Regions from separate parts of the Halomonas sp. LS-001 genome, predicted to be linked through region 3. Evidence: predicted binding sites of a transcription regulator. Region 3 holds the regulator's gene; each other region holds the start of a gene.
The links. The regulator sigma-54, encoded in region 3, starts transcription at its own class of promoters, with help from an activator protein. The targets are predictions, from matches to a motif close to TGGCACNNNNNTTGCTNT.
Positions count from the first base shown of each region.

Region 1: a site for sigma-54 is predicted at 2,437-2,454, ahead of ACU6TU_RS16095 (amino acid ABC transporter substrate-binding protein). Genes of this name have one in related genera too.
Region 2: a site for sigma-54 is predicted at 3,107-3,124, ahead of ACU6TU_RS04715 (HAD-IIB family hydrolase). Genes of this name have one in related genera too.

Region 1 covers NZ_CM129816.1:3,626,410-3,632,596, reverse strand. Annotated here, with positions in the region: gene ACU6TU_RS16105 (amino acid ABC transporter permease) at 1-63, opposite strand, end outside; gene ACU6TU_RS16100 (amino acid ABC transporter permease) at 83-1,273, opposite strand; gene ACU6TU_RS16095 (amino acid ABC transporter substrate-binding protein) at 1,348-2,373, opposite strand; gene ACU6TU_RS16090 (amino acid ABC transporter substrate-binding protein) at 2,680-3,690, opposite strand; gene speE (polyamine aminopropyltransferase) at 3,777-4,637, opposite strand; gene hemE (uroporphyrinogen decarboxylase) at 4,634-5,716, opposite strand; gene ribA (GTP cyclohydrolase II) at 5,888-6,187, shown strand, end outside.
Region 2 covers NZ_CM129816.1:1,072,698-1,078,884, reverse strand. Annotated here, with positions in the region: gene ACU6TU_RS04725 (sugar phosphorylase) at 1-852, shown strand, start outside; gene ACU6TU_RS04720 (glycosyl transferase) at 911-2,137, opposite strand; gene ACU6TU_RS04715 (HAD-IIB family hydrolase) at 2,134-3,075, opposite strand; gene pta (phosphate acetyltransferase) at 3,345-5,531, shown strand; gene ACU6TU_RS04705 (DeoR/GlpR family DNA-binding transcription regulator) at 5,497-6,187, opposite strand, start outside.
Region 3 covers NZ_CM129816.1:1,337,904-1,344,090, reverse strand. Annotated here, with positions in the region: gene lptB (LPS export ABC transporter ATP-binding protein) at 1-763, shown strand, start outside; gene ACU6TU_RS05940 (RNA polymerase factor sigma-54) at 886-2,307, shown strand; gene hpf (ribosome hibernation-promoting factor, HPF/YfiA family) at 2,412-2,720, shown strand; gene ACU6TU_RS05930 (PTS sugar transporter subunit IIA) at 2,725-3,192, shown strand; gene rapZ (RNase adapter RapZ) at 3,253-4,161, shown strand; gene ACU6TU_RS05920 (HPr family phosphocarrier protein) at 4,198-4,467, shown strand; gene pmbA (metalloprotease PmbA) at 4,524-5,864, opposite strand; gene yjgA (ribosome biogenesis factor YjgA) at 5,962-6,187, shown strand, end outside.

The DNA.
Region 1 (6,187 bases), 1.6 Mb from region 3:
GACCAGGCCAATGGTACTCTTCGGCGCTGCCCGTTCAGGGATCATGTCACGATTATGAATCATTTTGTTATCCTCACCGGGCCTAGCGTTCGACCAGCGCCACGCGGGCGTTGAACCAGTTCATGAACATCGATACCAGCAGACTGATGGTGAGATACACCGCCATCGTCATGGCAATGACTTCGATGGCTTGCCCTGTCTGGTTGAGCGTTGTGCCCGCAAAGACAGAGACCAGGTCGGGGTAACCAATTGCGGTGGCCAGCGACGAGTTTTTGATCAGGTTGAGATACTGGCTGGTCAGCGGCGGAATGATGACTCGCATTGCCTGCGGAATGATGATCAGTTTCAGAATCAGATTGCGCGGCAGGCTCAGTGCCTGGGCCGCTTCTGTCTGGCCGTGAGCAATGGCCTGAATACCCGAGCGGACAATTTCAGCAATAAACGAGGCGGTATAGATCGACAGAGCCAGCCACAGGGCGAGGAACTCAGGGATCACGGTAATACCACCGCGGAAATTAAAGCCAGTCAGCTCCGGCATTTCCCAGGTAACGGGCACGCCAGTGGCTACCAGCACCAATAGCGGCAGGCCAAAAATCAGTACCAGGGACATCCAGCCGACGGGGAGTCGCTTGCCGGTCGCTTCATGACGGCGTTTGTTCCATATGATCAGCGCGATACTGGCCACAATGGCGATAAGGAAAGTGACTGGAATCAAACCAAAGCCAGATTCAAACAATGGCTGAGGTAAATACAACCCGCGGACATTAAGAAAAATTGCTTCACCAAAGGCCATGCTGTCACGGGCGCTTGGCAAGGTACGCAAGACGGCAAAGTACCAGAAGAAAATTTGCAGCAGCAGCGGAATATTTCGGAATGTTTCGATATAGACGTTGGCCAGCTTTGCAATCAGCCAGTTGGGCGATAGCCGGGCAATGCCCACAGTGAACCCGATAAGGGTTGCCGCCAGCACGCCGAGGCCACCGACCAGCAGTGTGTTCAGCAGGCCGACCAGAAAGGTTTTGCCGTAAGTACTCTGAGACGTATAGTCAACAAGGGTTTGAACAATCCCAAACCCGGCGGTATTACTCAGGAAACCAAACCCGGTCGTGATACCACGGTTGGATAAGTTGTCCTGAGTATTACCAATGATATAGAGCAGAAAAGCGGCAACCGCCGCAATCAGCAGGATCTGAAAGATAAGTGCCCGCTTGGCTCGGTCTCGCCAGAACGGTGGCTTTTGGCCAGCCGGGCGAGGGGTAGATTTTACAGACATGGGTGGCGTCTCCGTAAATCACAAACTCAATCAAGAGACCCGCCTTGCGGCGGGCCTGGGTTCATACGAGACGCTTAGCGGATGGGAGGTGCGTACTGTAAGCCACCTTCTGTCCACAGCGCGTTGACGCCACGTTCAATTTGCAGCGGAGAACCCATACCGACGTTACGGTCGTATATTTCAGCGTAGTTGCCTACCTGACTGATAATGTTGTAGGCCCAGTCAGCTTCCAGCCCCATGCCTTCGCCGTAGTTGCCGTCCTGGCCAAGCAGGCGAACGATATTGGGGTTTTCAGATTCCGTCATCTCTTCCACGTTCTCGCTGTTAAGGCCAAGCTCTTCAGCGTTCAGCAGAGCAAACAGCGACCATTTCACAACGTTGAACCATTCGTCATCACCCTGGCGCACGGATGGGCCCAGCGGTTCCTTGGAGATAACATCGCTCAGAATCACGGAGGCATCCGGGTCATCCAGCTGAATACGCAGGGCAGCCAGCTGTGAAGTGTCAGAGGTCAGCACATCACAGCGTCCGGCCTGATAGCCGCCAACGGTCTGTTCGGAAGTATCGAAAACGATGGGGTCGAATCCCATGTCATTGGCACGGAAGTAATCGGCCAGATTCAGCTCGGTGGTGGTGCCCGCCTGAATACAGATCGCGGCGCCGTCGAGTTCAGAGGCGCTGGAAATGCCCAAATCACGGCTGACCATAAAGCCCTGGCCGTCATAGAAGCTGACGCCAGCAAAGTTGATGCCCAGCGTGGTATCGCGGGTAGTGGTCCAGGTGGTGTTGCGCGACAGTATATCCACTTCGCCGGATTGCAGCGCCGTGAAGCGTTCAACGGCATTCAGGGAAACGTACTCAACCGCATCGGCGTCGCCCAGCACGGCTGCCGCCACGGCGCGACAGACATCCACATCCAGCCCTTGCCAGTTACCCTCATCATCGGGCGCTGAGAAACCGGGCAAGCCGTCGCTCACACCGCAGCGAAGCGCGCCACGTTCTTTGGTATCTTCCAGTGTCGTTGCATGGGCACCGGAAATACTGGCAAGCGTCAGTGCGCCTGTGGAAATCGCGAGAACCAGGTTTTTCTTATTCAGCATGTGATTTCACCTTAAAGGTTTATGTTGTTTTGTTTAAAGCATGCCAAGGCATGTGACTAAAACCTAGCAATAAAAGTGCCATCAAGGGTATGGTTCTGAATTCAGCGTTTTTCAACGCAAAATATCCTGCAGGATGGGGCCTATTGCTCTTTGAACAGGCAAAAACAGATCGCTGATTCACCAAAAAGGTGCATCGAGAGAACAGAAAGGGGGCGGGAGGCGAGTCAATACGGCATGTTCGAGTGAGCGACATGCGTTGGCACACTAGCGCAATGCCAGCGTGCCAGGCTGTTATCTATCGTTGAATCAGCGAATCGGGGGCGCGTACATGATGCCGCCATCAGACCAAAGTGCATTCAAACCACGGGCCACATTGAAGTCAGATTCCATCCCGATGGTGCGATCGTAAATTTCCGCGTAATTTCCCACCTGGCTGATAATGTTATAAGCCCAGTTAGCTTCCAGCCCCATTCCTTCACCATAGTTGCCGTCCTGGCCAAGCAGACGAATGACATTGGGATTCTCTGACGTGAGCATGTCATCGACATTGGCGCGGGTGATGCCCAGCTCCTCGGCGTTAATCATGGCGAAAAGCGACCATTTGACGATGTTGAACCATTGATCATCGCCCTGGAGAACGGCGGGGCCGAGGGGTTCCTTGGAGATGACTTCGGGTAATACGACCGCCATCGAGGGGTCAGACAGCTGCATGCGCTGAGCATAAAGCTGTGAAGCATCAGAGCTTAAAACGTCACAGCGGCCCGCTTCAAAACCGGCAATGGACTGCTCCGGGGAGTCAAACACCACGGCATCGTATGTCATTTCGTGAAGGTTGAAGTAATCCGCCAGATTCAGCTCGCTGGTGGTGCCGGACTGCGTACATACGGCTGCACCATCAAGCTCTTTGGCGCTTTTTACACCCAGGTCACTGGCCACCATGAAGGCTTGGCCGTCATAGTAAGTCACACCGGTGAAGTTCAGCCCCAGCGTCGTATCACGGCTGGAGGTCCAGGTCGTGGTGCGCGAGAGTAAGTCAACTTCACCGGCTTGCAAGGCAGTAAAACGCTCAACGGAATTCAGCGGTACAAAGTTGACTTTGCTGGCGTCGCCAAGAGCGGCGGCGGCAACCGCGCGACATACCTCGGTATCCAGGCCCTGGTATTCATCGTTACTATCCAGTGATGAGAAACCGGGTTGAGCCGCATTGACCCCACAGCGCACGCTATCGCGCTCCTGCACCGTTTCCAGCGTGCTGGCCGTGGCCAGCATGGGCACCAGCATACTGATTCCTGCTCCCAACCAACGAACGATTTTCATTTGTTATTCCTTATTGCGAAGAGTCAACCGATATCAGCCTATAAAGAGGCCGGACAATGCCCGGCCCTGGCGATGCGTATCTGTGTTCAGTCGAAGGCGTTACGCATGAACGGCGGCAGTGCCAGCGCACCACGGTGAGCATCGTCTGTGTAGTACTGTAGCGGCATTTCGTGCTCGGCGGCGGCTTGTTCGCGGAAATCTTCCACATTCAGGCCTTTACCTGCCAGAGTGACGCTCCACCAGCCAGAAGGATACACCGGCTGTGGGAAAGGCAGGGTTGCGACACTATCGAAACCCGCTTCGCGCATATCGTGACGCAGTTCGCGGATGATCGAGCCGCTGTGGTAAAGCGGAGACTCGCTCTGCTGGACCATGACACCGCCGCTTTTCAGAATGCGGTGGCAGCGCCTCAGAAAATCGGTCTTGAACAGCCCTTCGGCGGGGCCGACCGGGTCGGTGGAATCGATGATCAGAACATCAATGCTCTCATCAGCCGCCTCATCCACCCACTTGACGCCGTCGGCAAACAGCAGCTCGGCCCTGGGGTCGCCATTGGCCTCTACCAGCGCAGGAAAGAAGCGTTCAGAGGCTTTGGTGACTTCTTCATCGATATCGATCTGGGTCACTTTTTCAACGCCTGGATGGCGCAGCACTTCTTTCAGGGTGCCGCAGTCGCCGCCGCCAATAATCACCACCCGCTTAGGGTCCTGGTGAGTGAAGAGCGCCGGGTGGGCAATCATTTCGTGATACAGGAAATTGTCGCGATCCGTCAGCATCACACAGCCATCCAGCACCAACAGGTTGCCAAACGTCTCGGTCGCATACACTTCAAGGTGCTGGTAAGGGCTCTGTACATCAAGCAGTTTCTCGCGGATTTTCAGTGAGAAAGCACTGCCGTGATGATCAAAGATTTCCGTAAACCACTGAGTGTCTTCGAGCTGGCTCATTGAACACTGATCTCCCGATGATATTGAGGGCTAAGCTCGTGAAGCGCCTCCATAAAGGCGGTCACGTTGTCCGGGTTGGTGAACTGGCTGATGCCGTGGCCCAGGTTGAACACATGGCCAGGGCCGTGGCCATAGCTTTCCAGCACCCGTGCCACTTCGGCCCGAATGGCGGAAGGACGAGCGAACAGCACGTTCGGATCAAGATTGCCTTGCAGCGCGACCTTATGGCCCACCCGTGCGCGGGCGTCTGAAAGCTCGGTGGACCAGTCCAGCCCAAGCGCATCGGCACCCGCGCAGGCAATGTCTTCCAACCACTGGCCGCCATTTTTGGTAAACAGAATGACTGGCACACGGCGACCGTCATGATCGCGGATCAGCCCGGCAACAATCTGTTCCATATAGCGCAGCGAGAACTCACGATAGGCCGGTGTGGAAAGCGTGCCACCCCAGGTATCGAAGATCTGCACGGCCTGGGCGCCTGCGCGAATCTGCGCATTCAGGTAATCGGTGACGGCATAAGCCAGCTTGTCGAGCAGCTGATGCATGGCATCCGGTGTGTCATACAGCATGGCTTTAACGTGGCGGAAATCCTTGCTGGAGCTGCCTTCGACCATGTAGGTCGCCAGCGTCCAGGGGCTGCCGGAAAAGCCAATCAGCGGAACACTGCCGTTAAGTTCGCGGCGGATGGTCGACACCGCGTTCATCACATAATCAAGGTCGCGCTCGGCATCGGGCACTTTCAGCGCGTCGACTTCGGCAGGGGTGCGCACGGTTTTCCTGAATTTCGGGCCTTCGCCGGTCACGAAATACAGCCCCAGGTCCATGGCATCCGGGATGGTCAGAATATCGGAAAACAGAATGGCGGCGTCCAGCGGGTAGCGCTCCAGCGGCTGCATGGTGACTTCACAGGCCAGATCCTGATTGCGGCATAGATCCATAAAACTGCCCGCATCGGCACGGCTGGCGCGGTATTCCGGCAGGTAGCGGCCGGCCTGACGCATCATCCAGACGGGGGTACGGTCGACGGGCTGGCGGGCCAGGGCGCGCAGGAAACGGTCATTCTTTAACGCTGACGTCATAAACAGGACTCTTGGAAAAGTAAACAGTGACGCAATTATAGGGTAGCAAGGCCGCCAGATGATATGGCCAGAGGATGGCGAATGCGCGGCAAAGGCAGTAACTTCCTGATAAAATGCTAGTCAACTTTGACACGCTTGGCCTGAACGGGTGTGCTGACACCGAGGTAACCTGTGACGATTCGCTTTATTGCTGCTTCCCGTCTGCCCACACCGTGGGCAACTTTTACCATGCACGGCTTCGAAGATGATGCCACCGGTAAAGATCACATTGCCCTGACGCTGGGCGATGTGGCTGGCGACCCGCCTGTATTAGGGCGCGTTCACTCTGAATGTCTGACCGGCGATGCGCTGTTTTCCATGCGCTGCGACTGCGGTTATCAGCTGCAGGAAGCGCTCAAGCGTATTGCGGCGGAAGGGCGGGGTGTTCTGTTGTATCTCCGCCAGGAAGGGCGTGGCATTGGCCTGCTTAAC
Region 2 (6,187 bases), 270 kb from region 3:
CCGCCGGATGAAGCCCATCTGGTTTATCAGTTCCCGCTCCCGCCACTGCTGCTGCATAGCTTGACCAGCGGCGAAGCTGGCACTCTGGCCCGCTGGCTGAAAAGCCTGCCGGAATTGCCGCCAGGATGCGGCTTTCTTAACTTTACGGCCAGTCATGACGGTATCGGCGTTAGGCCGCTGGAAGGCTGGCTGGAACTTCATGAGGTTGAGGCTCTCACCGAGCTGATGCACCGTTTTGGTGGTTTTGTCAGCATGCGCCGCCAGCCAGATGGCAGCGACAGCCCTTATGAAATCAATATCACCTGGTTTGATGCCATGAAAGGCACGCGGCGAGGACCTGACCACTGGCAGGTGCCACGCTTTCTGTGCGGTCAGCAGCTGATGCTTGGCTTACAGGGCATTCCCGCTGTCTACATCCACACCCTGACTGGCACACTGAATGACCTGGAAGTTGTGGAACGCAGTGGACGCTTACGCTCCATCAACCGTCGCCGCTGGCAGCGCGATGAGCTGGAGCGCCTGTTGGCAACCACCAGCACCACTACCTACGACACCTTTGCCGCCCTCAAAAAGATGCTGGCCGTTCGCCGCCAGGAGCCCTGCTTTCACCCTGATGCCGGGCAGTGCGTACTGGATACACCGGCCACTCTATTAGCCTTTCAGCGTGGGCCTTTAGATAACGGCCGCCGCCTAGTGGCAATTCACAATGTGACCGATACTCCCCAACCCCTTGATGCGCTGAACCAGTGGTTAGACACGCACGCTTGGCAGGATATCGTGGCGTGTGAAGCCTGGCAGGCCGACCAGCCACTCCCTCCTTACGGTGTGGTGTGGCTGGTGGCAGAAGAATAAAAATGCGAGTGATCGGACAGAGTTGTTCCGGGGCCTGCCACTATCGCTCACAAAGGGTTCAGAGGGTTTGTGACGTGTCGTTATCTGCTTCAACTGCCGCGTACATGCGTGCTGGCAGATCAGGGATAGCGGCACGCACCCGGTTCCAGCTGGGTATGAACGGCCGCTCGCCAGGGTTATCCAGAAAAGCATTACCGGCTTCCAGCAGGTTAGCCGCAAACAGTTCAACCGCGCGTTCTTCGGCGTGCCGGTCAAGACTCAGCCCATTCATCACCGCATCGTGGTCGTAGGCTTCAATCAGGTCCAGCGCCAGGCGGTAATAAGTGGCTTTGAGGGTACGAAATCCTTCGGCGCTGAAAGTCACGCCCTGGGTCGCCAGCTTGCGATAAAGGGCTTTGGCGATGTCCAGGCTCATGCGGTTAAGCCCGCCAGAGGCGTCCTCTGCCGAGACCGGTTGATGCTTGTGATCGTAGGCATCGGCCAAATCGACCTGGCACAGCCGGTTGGTTGAATAGTTACGGTGCACTTCCGATAGAACGCCAATTTCCAGCCCCCAGTCGGCAGGAATACGAATGCCATCGAGCACTTCGGAACGCATGGAGAACTCCCCGGATAACGCATAGCGATAGCTGTCGAGGTAGTCCAGGTAAGGCAAAGGGCCATGGATCTGTTTCAGTGCACGCAGCAGTGGCGTGACCATCAGGCGGGAAACCCGGCCATTAAGTTTGCCTTCGGCAATACGCGGGTAATAGCCTTTGCAGAATTCATAATTGAAATGCGGGTGCGCGACGGGGTAGAACAGCCGTGCCAGCAAGCTCCGGTCATAGGTCAGGATGTCGCAGTCATGAAGCCCTACCACCGCACTTCGCCCTGAAGCCTGCACAAAACCGGCGCAGAACCACACATTGCGCCCCTTGCCAGGCTGTTGGGGAGATAACCCCTGCGCTTCCAGCTCGGCATCCAATGCACGCAGCCGAGGGCCGTCATTCCACAGGATACGATGATGCTGGGGCAGGCGCGCAAAAAACTCACGGGCATGATGAAACTGGTCCCGGTCTGCCTGATCAAGACCAATCACCACCTCGGACAGGTACGGAACGCAGGCAATTTCATCAACAATATGCTGCAGGGCCGGCCCTTCGAGTTCCGAGTAAAGCGACGGCAATATCAGGCTCATCGGACGCCGCCGAGAAAACTGCACCAGGTCTGATTCCAGCGACTCCACCGAACGACGGGTCAGATTATGAAAATCAGTGATGATACCGTTCTGATGAAAATCGCTCATGACATCACCTCTTCCTGCGCCAGTTCCTGCATTTGCGTTAATGGCCCCGTCACCGCCGGTGTTACCCGGCGGTCAGCTCGCCCCCACCAGTAAGCCACCCCCTCGGCCCAGCCTTGTGGCCCTGCGGCCTGCGAACGATAAAGCGCAGCCTGCCGGGGCGTAACATCGAGCCCATGACACCCCCGGATCACGACGGCCTGGTCCACCGCTTCCAGCATGGCGATGTCATTGGGGCCATCCCCCAGTGCCAGCGTCAACGGCGTAACTCCGCGCAAGGCGGCATAGCGTTCGATCATCCAACTTACTGCATTGCCTTTATGGGATTCACCGGTGACATGCCAGAAGCGCCCGCCCTGTACCAGCTGCAGGTCATCACCCGAAAGGCTTGCACGAAACACCTCAAGCCCTTCGTCATCGCCTTCCCAGACCAGCGGTTCACTGCCTTCACGCATCCTTGCCAGGCGCGCCTGTGGGTCGCTCAGACTGGTAAAGGCACACAGGTCATCTAGGGTCATTTCACTCATGGCGGTAAAACGCACACCGGTATTGTCTTTCAGGCGCTCTCGCCAGACACGCAGGCGCTGGCGGATAAAACCGATGTCCACGCCCAGCGTCTTGATCACCAGTCCATCGCTACCTACCTGACGCTCAAGGCCCGAGTGACACCAGCTTGGCGGCAACCCCACCACAGCCCCGTTTTCAGCAATAAAGGGGACATGCTCAAGCCCCAGCGATTGGCGCAGCCCCAGCAGTTCGCTGCGCGTTTTACTGGTAACGGGGATCACCGGAATACCCAACTGCTTTAGCTGCACAAGCCACTCAGCCGCTGGCGTCCAGTCGTAGGAATGATGGTCCAGCAAGGAACCATCCAGATCAGTAAACAGCACCCTTGATCGGGTGGCCGTATCATGCGGACTCAAATCAGATTGCGAAGACATAGACCACCTGAAAAAAGAATTCTGTTCAGGTTCTGCACATTGCATGCCAACTCAAGGTATGACGCTTTCCATCCGGTCGTCTACTGAAGGCCGATTCCTCCTGATGCGCCCTGTAACAGGGCACGTCATGCCAGCACTGACCGATAACGCACCAGAATCGTGCAGCCTGAACACCCATCATCATAGAGCGGTCATGATGACCTGCGATTTTGCAGCGCAGCATGCTAACCTGATGCCTCAATGCCGAACCACACTGCCCGGAGCCTTACATGAACACCTCCAGTGATCAGCCGCAAACCATTCTGCTGGTACCCACCGGTGAAGGTGCGGGGTTAACGTCCGCCTGTCTGGGGCTGATTCAGGCCCTGGACACCATCGGCCTCAAAGCCGGGTTTCTGAAACCCTTTATGCAGGATGAACTGAATGGTCCTGGGCAGGATCGTTCGACGGCACTGGTATCACGGACGCTCAATGTGCAGCCTCCGGCACCGATTTCTCAGGCGCATCTCGAGCATCTGCTACGCGATGACCACCTTGATGAGCTGATGGAAAACGTCATCGAACGCCTGGAACAGGTCACCCAGCAGGCGCAGCGCGATGCGCTGACACTGGACCTGATCGTCGCCGAAGGTGTGGTTCCCACCTCACATACAACCTACGCCACCCAGATCAACGCCCAGTTGGCGCATGCCCTTAATGCCCGCATTATTCTGGTGGGTACCGGCGACCTGGAAGCCCCCCAGGCGTTGGCGGAAGAACTGGATATGCATGCCAGAAGCTTCGGCGGCACCCGCTCCGACCGCACGTTGGGCTGCATTCTGATGCGCATGCGCAACCTGCCCTACGGTTCGGAGGACGACGACCTCTCGGCCGCTCCCGGCACCATCAAACCCAAGCTTGATGACGCTGTTCTTGAGGAGCTACGCCGCTATTCGCCCTCGCTGGCCACCGAACGGTTTCATTTTATCGGCGTAGTGCCCTACAGCAAGGCGCTCAGTGCCCCGCGCACCCTGGATGTCGCCCGAGCGCTCAAGGCACGTCTTTTAAATGAAGGCGAGGCCAGTCAGCGCCGAGTGCTGGCCACCAGCCTGTGTGCGCGAAGCGCCGCCAATGCACTGCATATCTTCAAGCCCGGCAGCCTGATTGTTACGCCGGGTGACCGTGATGACGTGGTGCTGGCCTCCGCCTTGGCCACCATGAATGGCACGCGTCTGGCAGGTGTATTGCTCACTAATGGGTATATGCCCAATGACAGCATGATTGATATCTGCCGCCCGGCGCTGGCAACCGGCCTGCCGGTGCTGGCCGTCGATACCGACAGCTTGACAACGGCCACACACCTCAGTCAGTTGAGTCACGAAATTCCCATGGATGACTTCGAGCGTGCAGAGCGGGTGGCCCGTTTTGTTGCCGCTCATATCGACCTGGAATGGCTAAAGAATCATGTCAGCCGAGGCTACACACGCCGCCTGTCGCCGTCGGCTTTTCGCCATCAGCTGGTCAAACGGGCCATGCAGGTGAAAAAACGCATTGTCCTGCCGGAGGGCAACGAGCCACGCACCATTGAGGCGGCGATTATCTGCCAGCGGCGCGGCATTGCTGACTGTGTCCTGCTGGGTAACCGCGACGAGATTGAAACCCTTGCCCATCACCGTGGCCTGTCTCTGCCAGAATCATTGACCATCACCGACCCGAAACGTATCCGCGAGCGCTATATAGCGCCCATGGTAGCGCTGCGGCGCGGCAAGCTTAACGACCTGACCGCTGATGCCCAACTGCACGATAACGTGGTGCTGGGCACCATGATGCTGCAGTTAGGCGAAGTCGATGGTCTGGTGTCCGGCGCTGTTCACACCACCGCCAACACCGTGCGTCCCGCCTTTCAGCTGATCAAGACCGCGCCAGCGTACCAGCAGGTATCATCAATCTTCTTTATGCTGCTGCCCGAGCAGGTGGTGATCTACGGTGACTGCGCTGTCAATCCGGACCCGGATGCCCAGACGCTGGCCGAAATTGCTATCCAGAGCGCCCACTCTGCTGAAGCCTTCGGCATTGAGCCACGCGTGGCCATGATCAGTTACTCCACCGGGGATTCCGGCACAGGCGCCGATGTCGACAAAGTCCGCGAAGCCACGCGCCTTGCCAAGGAACGCGCACCTCATCTGATCATTGATGGGCCGTTACAGTACGACGCCGCTGCGATTGAAAGCGTTGGTCGGCAGAAGGCACCGGACTCCCCCGTGGCCGGTCAGGCCACGGTGTTTATCTTCCCGGATCTGAATACCGGCAACACCACCTACAAGGCCGTTCAGCGCAGCGCCCGGGTGGTGAGTGTCGGCCCCATGCTGCAGGGGTTGAACAAGCCGGTTAACGATCTTTCCCGCGGTGCCCTGGTAGACGACATTGTCTATACCATTGCGCTTACCGCAATTCAGGCGAGCCAGCGGGAAGGCTAACCGCCGCGATGCCCGGAGGGTCGGTGAACACCGCATCAAATTCATCCAGCATGGCAAAATAAGCCGGGCGTACGACCCCAAGCTTGCTGGCATCTGCCACCAACCAGGACTGCATGGCCGTCGCAATCGCCGCACGTTTGGGACTAACTTCGTGGAAATGAAAGCAGCTGACCCCGCGCTGGGCATCAATCCCGGCGGCCGAAATCAAGGCTTTGTTGATGCCGAGCCCTTCAATACTCGCGGCTATCTGGTCGCTGCCAAAAGACTGTGACGCCGCGTAATATAGGCCACCCAGAAGTACCAGACGCACATTATTCAAGGTTGCCACCACGTTGGCGACGTTAAGGGCATAGGTTACGACGGTGAGCTCTTGAAAGTCTTCCAGCATGCCCAGCAGCGGTATCAAGGTCGAGCCACAGTCGATGAACAGGGTATCGCCTTCCTGAATATGCGCTACGACGCGTCGGCAAAGCGCCTGTTTGGCCGGATAGCGGCTCGCCTGCTCCTCAGCCACATCATAAGCGGCTGACATATGACCCTTAAGCAATAGTCGTCCGCCGAGCAGATAGATCTCTCGATCTCCGCCTTCCTGCTGAGCCAGATCACGCCGTATGGTCATTTCCGAAACATCACACAAGCTGGCGGCTTCACGCAGG
Region 3 (6,187 bases):
TTTTGATGATGTAACAGCGTCAGTGCCCGCCCGTGAAGGTAAAACACTCTCAGCACGGCACTTAGCCAAAAGCTACAAACGTCGCCGGGTGGTCAAGGATATTAATCTGGACATTGCCCAAGGCAGCATTGTTGGCCTTCTCGGGCCTAATGGCGCGGGCAAGACCACGTCGTTTTATATGATTGTCGGTTTGGTAAAAGCCGATGCAGGCAAAGTGTATATAGATGATCTCGACCTGACCCGTGCGCCCATGCATGAACGGGCTATTGCCGGGATTGGCTATCTTCCGCAGGAAGCCTCGATCTTTCGCAAGCTGAGCGTTCGCGACAATATCATGGCCATTCTGGAAACCCGTAAAGGACTCTCGCGCACCGAACGCAAAAGCGTTCTGGAGCAGTTGCTGGAAGATTTCCACATCACACACATCCGCGACAATATTGGCATGAGCTTATCGGGTGGGGAGCGACGCAGGGTGGAAATTGCCCGCTCACTGGCGACTGATCCGCATTTCATTTTACTCGATGAGCCTTTTGCAGGTGTCGATCCGATATCCGTGGGTGATATCAAGACCATCATTCGTGCTCTCAAAGCACGCAATATTGGCGTACTGATTACCGACCACAACGTCAGGGAAACCCTCGATATCTGTGATACGGCTTACATTGTTGGCGATGGCCACATTATTGCCAGCGGCTCCCCGGATACGATTCTTGATAACCAGCAGGTCCGTGATATTTATCTGGGCGAAGACTTCAAGCTCTGATTTTATCCGGCCACCTCCCCTGTCTGTTGCCAGCTTTTTTATTGATGGCATGCTTATTGCTACTTGCGCTTGGCAGCGGCTGCTTTTAGGGTAAGGTTTTACATGCCACGGGTGGTTCACGAATGGCCATGAAAGCGTCCCTTCAACTGCGTCTTGGCACTCAACTGACGATGACGCCTCAGTTGCAACAGGCGATTGCGCTACTGCAACTGTCGACGCTGGATCTACGTCAGGAAATCCAGAACGCACTTGATAACAATCCCCTGCTGGAGCAGGAAGAAGAGTTTGGCGAGCAAGCCGTCAAGGAGGCAAAGGAAGCCGACTGGTCGGATGATATTCCGACCGAACTCTCTGTCGACAGTGACTGGTCGGACACCTATCAGGATGTTGCTCATTCCAGTAGCGCCAGCAACACCCATGACGGCGCCGATTTCGAGCGTGACACCACGGTACAGAGCCTGCATGGCCACCTGTTATGGCAGCTGGCCATGACCAACTTCACCGCTCGTGAGCAGCTCATTGCCGAAACCCTGATTGATGCTGTCGATGGCAACGGTTATTTATCACTGTCATTGAATGAGGTTCGCGAAAGCCTTCTGGCCACCGCCCATGAAGGCATTCATCAACGTGATATCGAAAATGTACTGCTGCGCCTTCAACAGTTTGAACCCACTGGCGTATTTGCCCGCGACCTGCGTGAATGCCTGATGCTTCAGCTGGCAGCATTACCGGATGACACCCCGTTGATTGTGCCAGCCAAGCGGCTGGTTCGGCAGTTTCTGGAAGTGCTTGGCAAAGATGACAGTCGCACATTAAAGCGGCGGTTAAACCTGGATGATGAACAGCTCGGCGCCGTCATTCATCTGATACGTAGCCTTGACCCACGCCCTGGAAGCACCTTTGGTAGCACCGCCAGCGGCTATGTCATTCCAGACCTCGTCGTACATCACGACAAGCAAGGCTGGCATCTGACCCTTAATCCTGAGGCAATGCCCAGGCTACGAATCCAGCCAGAATACGCCAGCTTAATTAAACGTGCCGACAAAAGTGATGATAACCAGTTCCTCAAGGATCATCTTCAGGAAGCGCGCTGGCTGATAAAAAGCCTATCCAGCCGCAATGACACCCTGCTTCGCGTCGGCCAGGAAATTATTGTTCGTCAGATCGGTTTTCTCGAACATGGAGAAGAAGCAATGAAACCGCTGATTCTTGCAGATATCGCCAATGCGGTGGATATGCATGAATCCACCATTTCCCGGGTGACCACGCAAAAATTCATTCATACGCCACGCGGTGTGTTTGAGCTTAAATACTTTTTTTCAAGCCACGTCGGCAGTCAGGATGGCGATCATCATTCCAGCACCGCCATTCGTGCACGGATCAAAAAACTGATTCAGGAAGAGCCGCCTCGCAAGCCGCTTTCCGATAGCCGGCTGGTTGCTTTACTCAAGGAAGATGGCATCACGGTTGCTCGCCGTACCGTTGCCAAGTATCGAGAAGCCATGGGAATTCCCTCTTCCAGCGAGCGTCGTCACTTAAGCTGAACCGCCTTAAACCGTTTCTATAAGTGGAAACTGACCTAAAGGGCTTTGCTTAATAAAAAAAAGGGTTACAATCAAAGAACAGTCGACGGAAAGGAGTACGTTCAATGCAAGTCAATATCACTGGACACCATGTAGAACTGACCGATGCCCTGCGCGATTACGTCAACGAGAAACTCGAACGCGTCGAGCGCCACTACGACAACATTACCACTGTTCAGGTTACCCTTTCAGTGGAAAAGGAGCGTCAGCAAGCCGCATGTACCCTACATGCGGCAGGCGCAGACTTGCATGCCGAAGCCACTGATAACGATATGTACGCAGCAATTGATGCGTTGGCAGATAAAATTGATCGTCAGCTGGTAAAACATAAAGAAAAAGCACAAGCGCGCGCCCAAGGCGCTGGTGTCCGGTAATCTAATGACTTTGGAAACCATCTTGCCCCCAGAGCGCGTCCTATATGATGTCCCTGGGGGTAGCAAAAAACGCGTACTGGAATTTTTCAGCACTTTTATTGCTCAGAACACGCCCAGCCTGGACAGCCAAGAAGTTTTTGGACGTCTGATCAGTCGTGAACGGCTGGGTAGCACGGGTATCGGCAATGGCGTCGCCATTCCACATGCTCGCAGCCCTCACTGTTCAACACCGATCGGCAGTTTTCTGAAACTGGCTGAAGCCGTTGATTTCGATGCGATTGATGGCGAACCTGTTGATCTCGTGTTTGTGCTTTTAGTCCCCGAAGAAGCTGACGATACGCACTTGGCACTGCTTGGACAGGTTGCAACCATCATGAATGACGTAAGCGTTCGGGTTCAGCTTCGCAAAGCGGGCAGTCAACGAGAATTGCTGGAACTGATCAGCGAAAAAATACGCGATAGCGCCTTCTGATTCTGACGCTTTCAGTACACTCGAAACTTCTTACGAGTGAATCAACGCAAGAGAGACGCTATGCAATTGGTCATAATCAGCGGCCGCTCGGGTTCGGGAAAATCTATTGCTCTGCAAGCGCTTGAAGATCTTGGTTATTATGCCATTGATAATCTGCCCGCTATGCTGCTTGGCTCCCTTGTCGATGAGCTTCGTGATCAAGGGGAACAGTCGCGTCTGGCCGTCAGCATAGATGCCCGCAACCTTCCGGGAGCACTTGAAAAGCTCCCCCGGTTGCTGAAAGAACTTCATCAACGCGATATTCATTTTCAGATTGTCTACCTGACCACCGATGCACGCATTCTGCTTGAGCGCTATTCAGCGACACGCCGCCGGCACCCGCTGACACGGAACAGTGATTTAACACTGGAAGAGGCGATCAGCAAAGAAGAGGAAACGCTGAGTGCGGTTCGTGACATTGCTGACCTGATCATTGATACCTCGCGAATGAGTGCTCACGACCTGCGCAGCCGTATCACCGATCAAGTGGCATTGCATAAAAACGACAAGCTGACCATTACCTTTGAATCTTTCGGCTACAAACGCGGTGTTCCTCTGGACGCCGATCTGGTCTTTGACGTGCGCTGCCTTCCCAACCCTTACTGGGACCCGGCACTCCGCCAATCCACTGGCCGGGATGAAGAGATTCAGGCGTTTTTGAGCTCCTACCCTATTGTTGAAGCCATGGGCGATGATATTCACGCCTGGGTCAGCCGTTGGCTGCCAGCCTATCAAAGCAGTCAACGCAGCTATATGACCATTGCGATTGGCTGTACCGGTGGACAGCATCGTTCGGTATACACCGTAGAACAGTTGGCCAAGCGAATGGCAGCGGATGGCATTGAAACACACATTCGTCACCGTGAGCTTGGACTGACCTTTTCCACCTCAGAACACAAGGTGATGGCAGATAAAACAACGGCCCAATGAATCCGTTATCGACACCGCTTGGAAAAAGGAACCAGGGTGCCTGAAAGAACATTAACATTGACCAATAAACGCGGCTTACATGCACGCGCCGCGACGAAGCTGGTGACTTGCTGCCAGCCTTTCGATGCCTGCATCAAGGTAAGCAAAGGCGCTCAGGTGGCGGATGCCTGTAATATCATGGCACTTTTGATGTTGGCAGCCCCCTGTGGCACAGAATTACAGGTCAGCGCCACAGGAGAAGATGCCCAACAGGCACTTGATGCCATAGAAGCGCTCTTTGACGCGCGTTTTGAAGAGGACGCCTGATACGGCTGTCAGCGTCCTCTCTGTCAATCACTCTCTCTGCCAATCACCAACGGCGGTCAATCACCAGCCACTGTCATTTTGTCGATTAACCAACTGCCCGTGTGAATGCTACCGCGCGTATCCGTATCATCACCGATGGCTACCAGGCCAGCAAACATGCTGTTCAGGTTACCGGCAATCGTAAACTCCTCGACAGGGTACTGCACACGGCCATTTTCCACCCAGAAACCGGCCGCACCGCGTGAATAATCGCCTGTAACACCGTTTACCCCCTGCCCCATCAGTTCAGTCACCCACACACCGCGATCCATTTCCTTGAGCATGGCCTCAAATGAACGTGTCGGTGTCGCCAAGCGAAGGTTGCGAGCGCCGCCCGCACTGCCCGTTGTTTGCATCCCCAGACGACGGGCGCTGTAGGAAGACAGCATATAGCTGGCGACTTGGCCGTCCGCAATAAAGCGGTTATTACGTGTTTGTACCCCTTCGGCATCAAAGGGCGAACTGGCCAGCGCACCGACCTCCATCGGACGTTCTTCAAGGCTGAACCAGTCGGGAAACAGTGGCGTTCCAAGACGATCGCATAAAAACGACGCTTCTCTATACAGGGCTCCACCCGCCAGCGCACTCATCAGATGGCCAATCAGACCGCTGGCCAGCATCGGGTCAAACAATACCGGGAAGCTACCTGTCTTTGGCCGCTGCGCCCCCAGGCGACGCAATGTACGACGCGCCGCCTCTTCGCCCACTGCAGCGCCCGACCTGAGCGCGCCAGGGTCACGCGCCGACGTGTAGTCGTAATCGCGTTGCATGCCCTTGTCGTCTTCAGCAATCAACATACAGGAAAGCGAGTGAAGACTGCCTTTCTGGGTGCCCAGAAAACCGTGGCTATTGGCATACACCCTCACGCCTTCACCGGTCGATAATGAGGCACCATCGGACTTGGTGATCCCGGCACAATCAAGGCCTGCGCGCTCACACTCCAACGCAATCGTCGTTGCTTCATCGATACTCAATGACCAGGGATAATGGACGCGCAGATCCGGCAGATCACGCGCCATCAGCTCAGCATCAGCGAGACCCGCAGCAGGGTCTTCTCCTGTGTAACGGGCAATCGATAGCGCTTTTTCCACTGTCGCACGGATCGACTCGCTTCCCGCATCGGTCGATGAGGCACTGCCCTTGCGCTGGCCAACGTAAACCGTAATCGCAATCCCCTGATCACGCGATAACTCGACGGTTTCCACTTCACCTAAGCGCACGCTAACGCCAACCCCTTGATCCACACTGGCGCCAACTTCAGCCGCATCAGCTCCAAGTTCTTTGGCGAGCTGAAGTGCCTGCTCCGCGCGTGAGGTCAGCAGCGTTTGCTGTGCGTTTGCCTCGAATGCCTGTGCCATACTGTCTCCTTTACCTTACCTCGGCGAGCGAGATAACCTGTTATTTCAAAACGGGCTGTTATAATGCCGTCTTTAAAACCCACGTTGTGAATGATCCATGCCAAAAAAACGCCCGCTGCATGATGAAGTTGATGATCAGGAAATGCCGCCTAGCAAATCGCAGCTCAAGCGCGAAATGCACGCTCTTCAGCAACTAGGCGAAACACTCATTGCCATGACACCGGCTGAGCGAAGCCGCTTTCCGCTGTCTGACGACCTTCTCCGTGCCATTGATGAAACCACGCGCATTCGCTCCCATGAGGGGCGCCGCCGCCATATGCAAT